Chlorobaculum tepidum TLS: one gene and its partner. The protein of the gene in region 1 interacts with the protein of each later gene in a pairwise test. Links are inferred from orthologs where the notes say so. Each region holds a gene or a part of one and is shown on either strand. Other genes may lie near its edges.

Region 1 (3,250 bases):
AATGTCGATCTCGATCTCGACCGCGAGGTGGTGGTAACGATGGGTTCGAAAGAGGGCTACGTTCATCTGGTGCAGGCGATCACTAATCCGGGCGATCTGGCCATTGTACCCGATCCCTGCTATCCTATTCACTCGCAGGCGTTCATTCTCGCTGGCGGCAACGTGCATCGCATGAAGCTGGAGATGAACGAGGACTACACGCTCGACGAGGAGGCCTTTTTTCATAATGTCGAAACCGCTCTTCGCGAATCGTCGCCCAAGCCGAAGTATCTCGTGGTCAACTTCCCGAACAACCCGACGACGGCTACGGTTGAGCTCCCGTTTTACGAGCGTCTGGTCGAGCTGGCGCGCAGAGAGCGATTTTACATTATCAGTGACATTGCCTATGCCGAGATTACCTTCGACGGTTATGTGACTCCCTCTATCCTCCAGGTGTCGGGGGCGAAAGATGTGGCTGTCGAAAGCTACACGCTTTCAAAGACCTACAACATGGCCGGCTGGCGCATGGGCTTCATGGTCGGTAACGCCAAGCTTGTCGGTGCTCTCGAAAAAATCAAGAGCTGGCTCGATTATGGCACCTTCACGCCGATCCAGGTTGCCGCGACGATCGCGCTCACCGGAGACCAGAGCTGCGTCCGGGAGATCAGGGAGGTGTATCGCAAACGGCGTGACGTGCTCATTTCAAGCTTCGCCAATGCAGGTTGGGATATTGTTTCTCCGAAGGCATCGATGTTCGTTTGGGCGAGAATTCCCGAACAGATGCGCGCCATGGGCAGCCTCGAATTCAGTAAAAAGCTGCTCATCGAAGGCAAGGTTGCGGTCAGCCCCGGTATTGGCTTCGGCACTTATGGCGATGAGTATGTTCGTGTGGCGATGATCGAGAACGAAGAGCGAATCCGTCAGGCCGCGAGAAATATCAAACGCTTTTTGAAGAATAACGCCGGGTCGTGAGCGTTTGCAGATTTTGTCGGCAAAGGCATAAAGCAAAAAGGGAGCACTCGCTCCCTTTTTGCTTTTATCTTTTGTGCCGTTACTCCTCGCTTTCGAACAACTCCAGTACAGCCTGGGGGATGGCCTGTAGCACATCCACTGATGATACAAGGCTTGAAACGTTCGATGCGAGATCTCCGGCTCTGCCGTGCAGCCAAGCGGCTGCGGCTGCGGCTTCGTGGGTGTCGAGGCCTTTTGCGGCCAGCGCGCCGATCATGCCGGAGAGTACGTCGCCCGTGCCTGCCGAAGCAAGCGCTTCGGTGCCGCTGTTCGAGATAAGCACCATGCCCGACGGCGCAGCGACGAAGGTCGGTGTGCCTTTGAGGAGCAGGTTGGCGTTCCACTCCTCGGCGAGCATCCGCGCCGTGTCGATCGGTGAGAGCATGATGTCCTCGACCGACAGGCCGGACAACCGGCTGCATTCGCCCGCGTGTGGCGTTAGCACAGCGTCTTCGAGGGCGGTTACTCTGTTGAACAGATTTCGCTCGGCGATGGCGTAGAGTGCGTCGGCGTCAAGCACCAGCTTTTTGCTAGCGATCTCGGGTGTGCAGAGCAGTGTTTCGACCAGCTCCTGCGCCTCTTCGCTGCGCCCCAGGCCGCAGCCGATAACAATCGCATCAGCCCATTTCGCCTTTTCGATGATGGAAATCATATCTCGCCCGATCACCACGACTTCTGGGGCGAAGCTGTGCATCACCGATGCCTGGCCGTCCGGCAGCGAGCAGCAGACGTAACCTGCCCCGGTTTTGACGGCCGCGCGGGACGCGAGCAGGGCTGCGCCGAGCATCGAGCCGCCGCCATCAGCCGAGCCGGTGACGAGCAGTACCTTCCCGTTCAGATGCTTGGCGCTCGACGGGTCGCGCAACAGATAGCTTTCCGCCGCGAAGGTTTCGTCCACCAGCAGGCAGGAGGTTGGTTCAACCAGGAACTCCGGTATCGAGATTTCTGCGGTCTGAATCTCTCCGCAGAGCGATGGGCCAGAATTCTGAAAAAATCCGGTCTTGAGGAAGGCCATGGTGACGGTCATGTCCGCCTTGACGCAGGGATTGGCGCAACGTCCGTTCGTTGCGTCGAGTCCAGAGGGAATATCGACTGCCACCGTAACGGCTTTAGAGTGGGTGTTGACAAAATTGATGAGTTCGATGGCCGATTTTGCCGGTTCCGGAAGTTGCGGGTTGTCAGGATCGATCCTGATGCCGGTACCGAAAATGGCGTCCACGACGACCTGGTATTCGGTTGCCCCAACAGCTGTGCGAGCCTCGTCAATGCCGGCAAAAATTCTGAGGCCCTCGTTGTAGCGCCGGTATGCCTTGAGGATGTGCAGCCCTTCGAGGTTTACTCCGGCCAGATCATCCTCCGGCCAGACGAGCAGCACATCGACCCGCGCGCCTTTGTTCAGGAGGTGGCGCGCCACGACGAAGCCGTCGCCGCCGTTGTTGCCCTTGCCGCAGACGACGAACGCCGAAAGCCCGTCGAGGCTTCGCCCGCTCTCGAACCGCTCGGCGATCATCCTCACGGTTTCGCGCCCGGCAAGCTCCATCAGCCGGGTTTCCCCGGTGCGCAGCTCCTCGATGGCCGCCCGATCTGCAAGGCTCATTTCCCGCGCCGTTAATACCGGATTCATTTTTTGTCTCTTTTACAATTCTTCGAGATGCAACGCCGATTCAAGCGCATGCCCGTAAGCGTGCAGCAGTTCGTCAATCATAAACTCCGCCACAGGCTTGCCGTTTACGGCGATGCTTGCGCCCTCTGGCGTCACCTTGCCGATAACACGTCCTGGTATGTTCAGGCGGTCGGCCTCTTCGATGACCGCCCCGACCCTGCCGGGATCGACCGAGATCACTACGCGCCCCTGCGCCTCAGAGAAGAGCTGCTTCTGGATGGCCGTGCCCTCCTTGCAGGAGCATTCGAGATCGACCTCGAAGCCGAGCATCCGCTCGCGGTTCATGATCGACTTTTCGGCAAGCGTGACCGCAAGACCACCATCTGAAACGTCGTGCGCAGAGTTGATGAGCTTCTTTGAGGCGAGCGTGACGAGCAGTTCCTGAAGGTTTTTCTCATGGTTCAGATCGACAGCGGGAGAGTCTGTGCCCGGCGTGCCGTATTGCATCACGAGGTACTCCGAGCCGTCGAGCGAGAGTTCCGGAGCGCCGAGCAGCACGATGGCGTCGCCCGCCTTTCGGAAGGTCGATTCCACCAGATTGTCGATATTGTCGAGCAGACCGATCATGCCGATGGTCGGTGTCGGATAGATCGCCGT
Region 2 (3,157 bases), 370 kb from region 1 along the record:
GAGATAGAGCGGTTCGCCAGCGCTGCCTGGTTCCTTGACACGGTCGAGCACCGCGATACTCTTCACGCTCGATGGTAGCGATGCGATGAAGGTTGCAACGTCGAATGGCCTGAAAAGGCGTACCTTGACCAGACCGACCTTTTCGCCGTGGTTGTTGAGGTATTCGACAGTTTCGAGAGCGGTCTCGGCACCTGACCCCATCATGATGATGATACGGTCGGCATCCGGAGCGCCGTAGTACTGGTAAAGTTTATAGCTGCGCCCAGTCAGTTTGGCGAACTGGTCCATCGCCTTCTGGGTGATTGACGGGCAGGCCTCATAATATTTGTTGACGCTCTCGCGTGCCTGGAAATAGACGTCCGGATTCTGCGAGGTACCGCGGATGATCGGTGCATCAGGCGACATGCGGCGCATGCGGTGTGCGAAGACCAGCTCGTCGTTGATCATCGAGCGAATCTGTTCGTCCGAGAGCACCTCGATTTTCGAGATTTCGTGCGACGTGCGGAAGCCGTCGAAGAAGTGCAGGAATGGCACGCGCGATTCGAGCGTTGCGGCCTGCGAAATCAGCGCCATGTCCATTACCTCCTGTACCGAACAGGAAGCGAGCAGCGCGAAGCCGGTGCCCCTGACCGACATCACGTCACCGTGGTCGCAGAATATCGAGAGCGCCTGCGCGGCCAGCGAACGGGCTGACACGTGAATCACGCAGGGGGTCAGTTCACCGGCGATCTTGTACATGTTCGGGATCATCAGTAAGAGACCCTGAGAGGCCGTGAAGGTGGTCGTCAGCGCGCCGGTCTGCAACGCGCCGTGAACGGCGGCGGCGGCACCGGCTTCGCTCTGCATCTCATTGACGAGTGGCACGGTACCCCAGATATTTTTTACATCGACAGCGGCCCATGCGTCGGAGTACTCTCCCATCGGAGATGCCGGGGTAATCGGGTATATCGAGATGACTTCATTAGTGCGATAGGCGACATGAGCAAGAGCTTCATTCCCCTCCATTGTCTTGAATGTCCGGGTCATACGATCAAAAACTGGATTATGATTGTTGGGACTGCGCGAATCTCGATGGGTACAACTGCGAAGCAACGGGAAACGTTACGTTCGCAGGTGAGAAAAAGCTTCGAGTGAGCTTCCAAAGATAGGGAAAAAAACTAATATAGTTTCAATCGTGAGTACTATTTATAGCCTTTGCTCGCTGATACGTATTTTTTGCATCTGACGAGCGGTCGGAACGCATTTCCAGCAAACCAAACTTTCCTGATTTTTGAACAGAAAAGATCACGCCGAAATACCGGCTCAAAAACCTCGTGAGCAGGTCGTCTATGGCCGCAACGCTGTCATCGAGCTGTTGCAGTCGAAACCTGAGAGCGTCGAGAAGATATACCTCCAGTTCAATACCTCCCATCCCAAGCTCAAGGAGATTGTTATCACGGCCCGCAGGCTCAGGATTCCTTGCGGCAAAGCGCGTATGGAGAAGCTCACGCTTCTTTCCGGTACCGCCAAGAACCAGGGGGTCTGTGCTCTTCTGACCAGCGTAACCTTTTACACGCTCAACGAGGTGCTCGCCGCGCCGCGCAACAGTTCGCCGCTCTTGGTGATTTTGCAGGGGCTCGAAGACCCGCATAACGTTGGGGCGATTATCCGCACCGCCGAGGCCGTGGCCGCCGATGCAGTCATCATGATCGAGGGCAAGGGGGCGCCGATCAGCGCCACAGTGCACAAAGCCTCGGCGGGTGCGCTGTCGCACATGCGCGTCTGCAAGGTCAAAAGCGTGGTTAAGGCGCTTGACCTGTTGCGCGAACGCGGATTCAGCATCGTAGCCGCCGACATGGAGGCCGAGCATAACCACACCGACATCGACTGGAAGCGCCCGACGGTGCTTGTCATGGGCGCAGAGGGCAGCGGTCTTGGCTCTGAAACCCGCAATCGCTGCGACCAGATCGTGCGAATCCCTATGGCTGGTTGCGTCGAATCGCTCAACGTCAGCGTGGCTGCGGGCGTGATGCTCTACGAAGCGATGCGGCAGCGCCTGGGTTGAAGAGAAGAGCCGTCTGATTCGGTCGATCTTTTCTTCTCCTGAAAAAATGTTATTTTAAAGTTCATTTGTATTCCTTCCTCAATTGCATAGCAACCTAAATCGCGTTCTGCCATGAACATCCCTGACAATCTCCGCTATACCAAAGATCACGAATGGATCAAGCTGCTTGAAGATGGCCTGACCGCTCTGGTCGGCATCACCGACTTTGCGCAGTCCGAGCTTGGCGACATCGTGTTCGTCGAAACCAAACCGGTTGGAACAAAGGTTGCTGCGCACGGTACGTTTGGAACCGTTGAGGCGGTCAAAACGGTTGCCGATCTGTTCGCTCCTGCGGCTGGCGAAATTGTCGAGGTCAATGCTGGACTCGACGATGCGGCGATTGTTAACTCCGATCCCTACAACGAGGGCTGGATTGTCAAGATGAAGCTCGATAATCCTGCCGATGTCGAGGCACTACTCTCTCCGGCGGACTACAGCGCCCTGATCGGTGAGTAAGATTTTCAACTGAATTTCAATACGCAACCATGCCTTTCATTGTCAATACCGACGCCGAGCGGGCCGAGATGCTGCGCGAAATCGGCGTCGAGAATTTTGAGGCGCTGATCGCGGACATTCCCGAAGAGATTCGCCTCAAAAAGGCGCTCGACCTCTTTCCCGCCATGGGCGAGCCTGAGGTGAAGAGTCTGCTCGAAAAGATGGCCTCAGGCAACGCCGCCACCTGTGACCACGTGAGCTTCCTCGGTGCGGGGGCTTACGACCATTTCATTCCTTCGGCGGTCAAGACCATTGCCTCCCGGAGCGAGTTCTACACCGCCTACACGCCTTACCAGGCCGAGGTGTCGCAGGGTACCCTGCAGGCGATCTACGAATACCAGAGCGTGATGTGCCGTCTCTACGGCATGGATGTGGCCAACGCCTCGATGTACGACGGCGCGAGCGCGCTTGCCGAAGCAGCGCTGATTGCCCTGAACGTTACCGGGCGCAACGGCATCGTGGTGGCGGGCAAGCTGCATCCCTACACCAGTCAGGTGCTTGAAACCTATCTCGAGGCCGCCGGAGACCGGTCTATCGTGCAGAACGGTCTCGAGAACGGCATCGGCAGCGTCGAGGCGC

What was found.
Region 2: the proteins of AYT24_RS05615 (region 1) and rlmB interact in binary tests that used the Escherichia coli proteins (3 or more experiments, as listed by UniProt). The link is inferred for Chlorobaculum tepidum TLS from one-to-one orthologs.

Annotation. Positions count from the first base shown.
Region 1 is NC_002932.3:1,166,514-1,169,763, reverse strand. Bases 323-3,250 are described here. They hold AYT24_RS05615 (bifunctional ADP-dependent NAD(P)H-hydrate dehydratase/NAD(P)H-hydrate epimerase), read right to left. Parts: upstream 2,615-3,250; coding sequence 1,031-2,614; downstream 323-1,030. Other genes in these bases: purL (phosphoribosylformylglycinamidine synthase subunit PurL), read right to left, coding at 2,627-3,250; AYT24_RS05620 (LL-diaminopimelate aminotransferase), read left to right, coding at 323-951. Outside these bases: more of AYT24_RS05620, read left to right, coding at 1-322. UniProt on the Escherichia coli protein: Bifunctional enzyme that catalyzes the epimerization of the S- and R-forms of NAD(P)HX and the dehydration of the S-form of NAD(P)HX at the expense of ADP, which is converted to AMP.
Region 2 is NC_002932.3:1,532,301-1,535,457, reverse strand. Bases 323-3,157 are described here. They hold rlmB (23S rRNA (guanosine(2251)-2'-O)-methyltransferase RlmB), read left to right. Parts: upstream 323-1,270; coding sequence 1,271-2,044; downstream 2,045-3,157. Other genes in these bases: gcvPA (aminomethyl-transferring glycine dehydrogenase subunit GcvPA), read left to right, coding at 2,569-3,157; gcvH (glycine cleavage system protein GcvH), read left to right, coding at 2,156-2,539; nifJ (pyruvate:ferredoxin (flavodoxin) oxidoreductase), read right to left, coding at 323-1,026. Outside these bases: more of nifJ, read right to left, coding at 1-322. UniProt on the Escherichia coli protein: Specifically methylates the ribose of guanosine 2251 in 23S rRNA.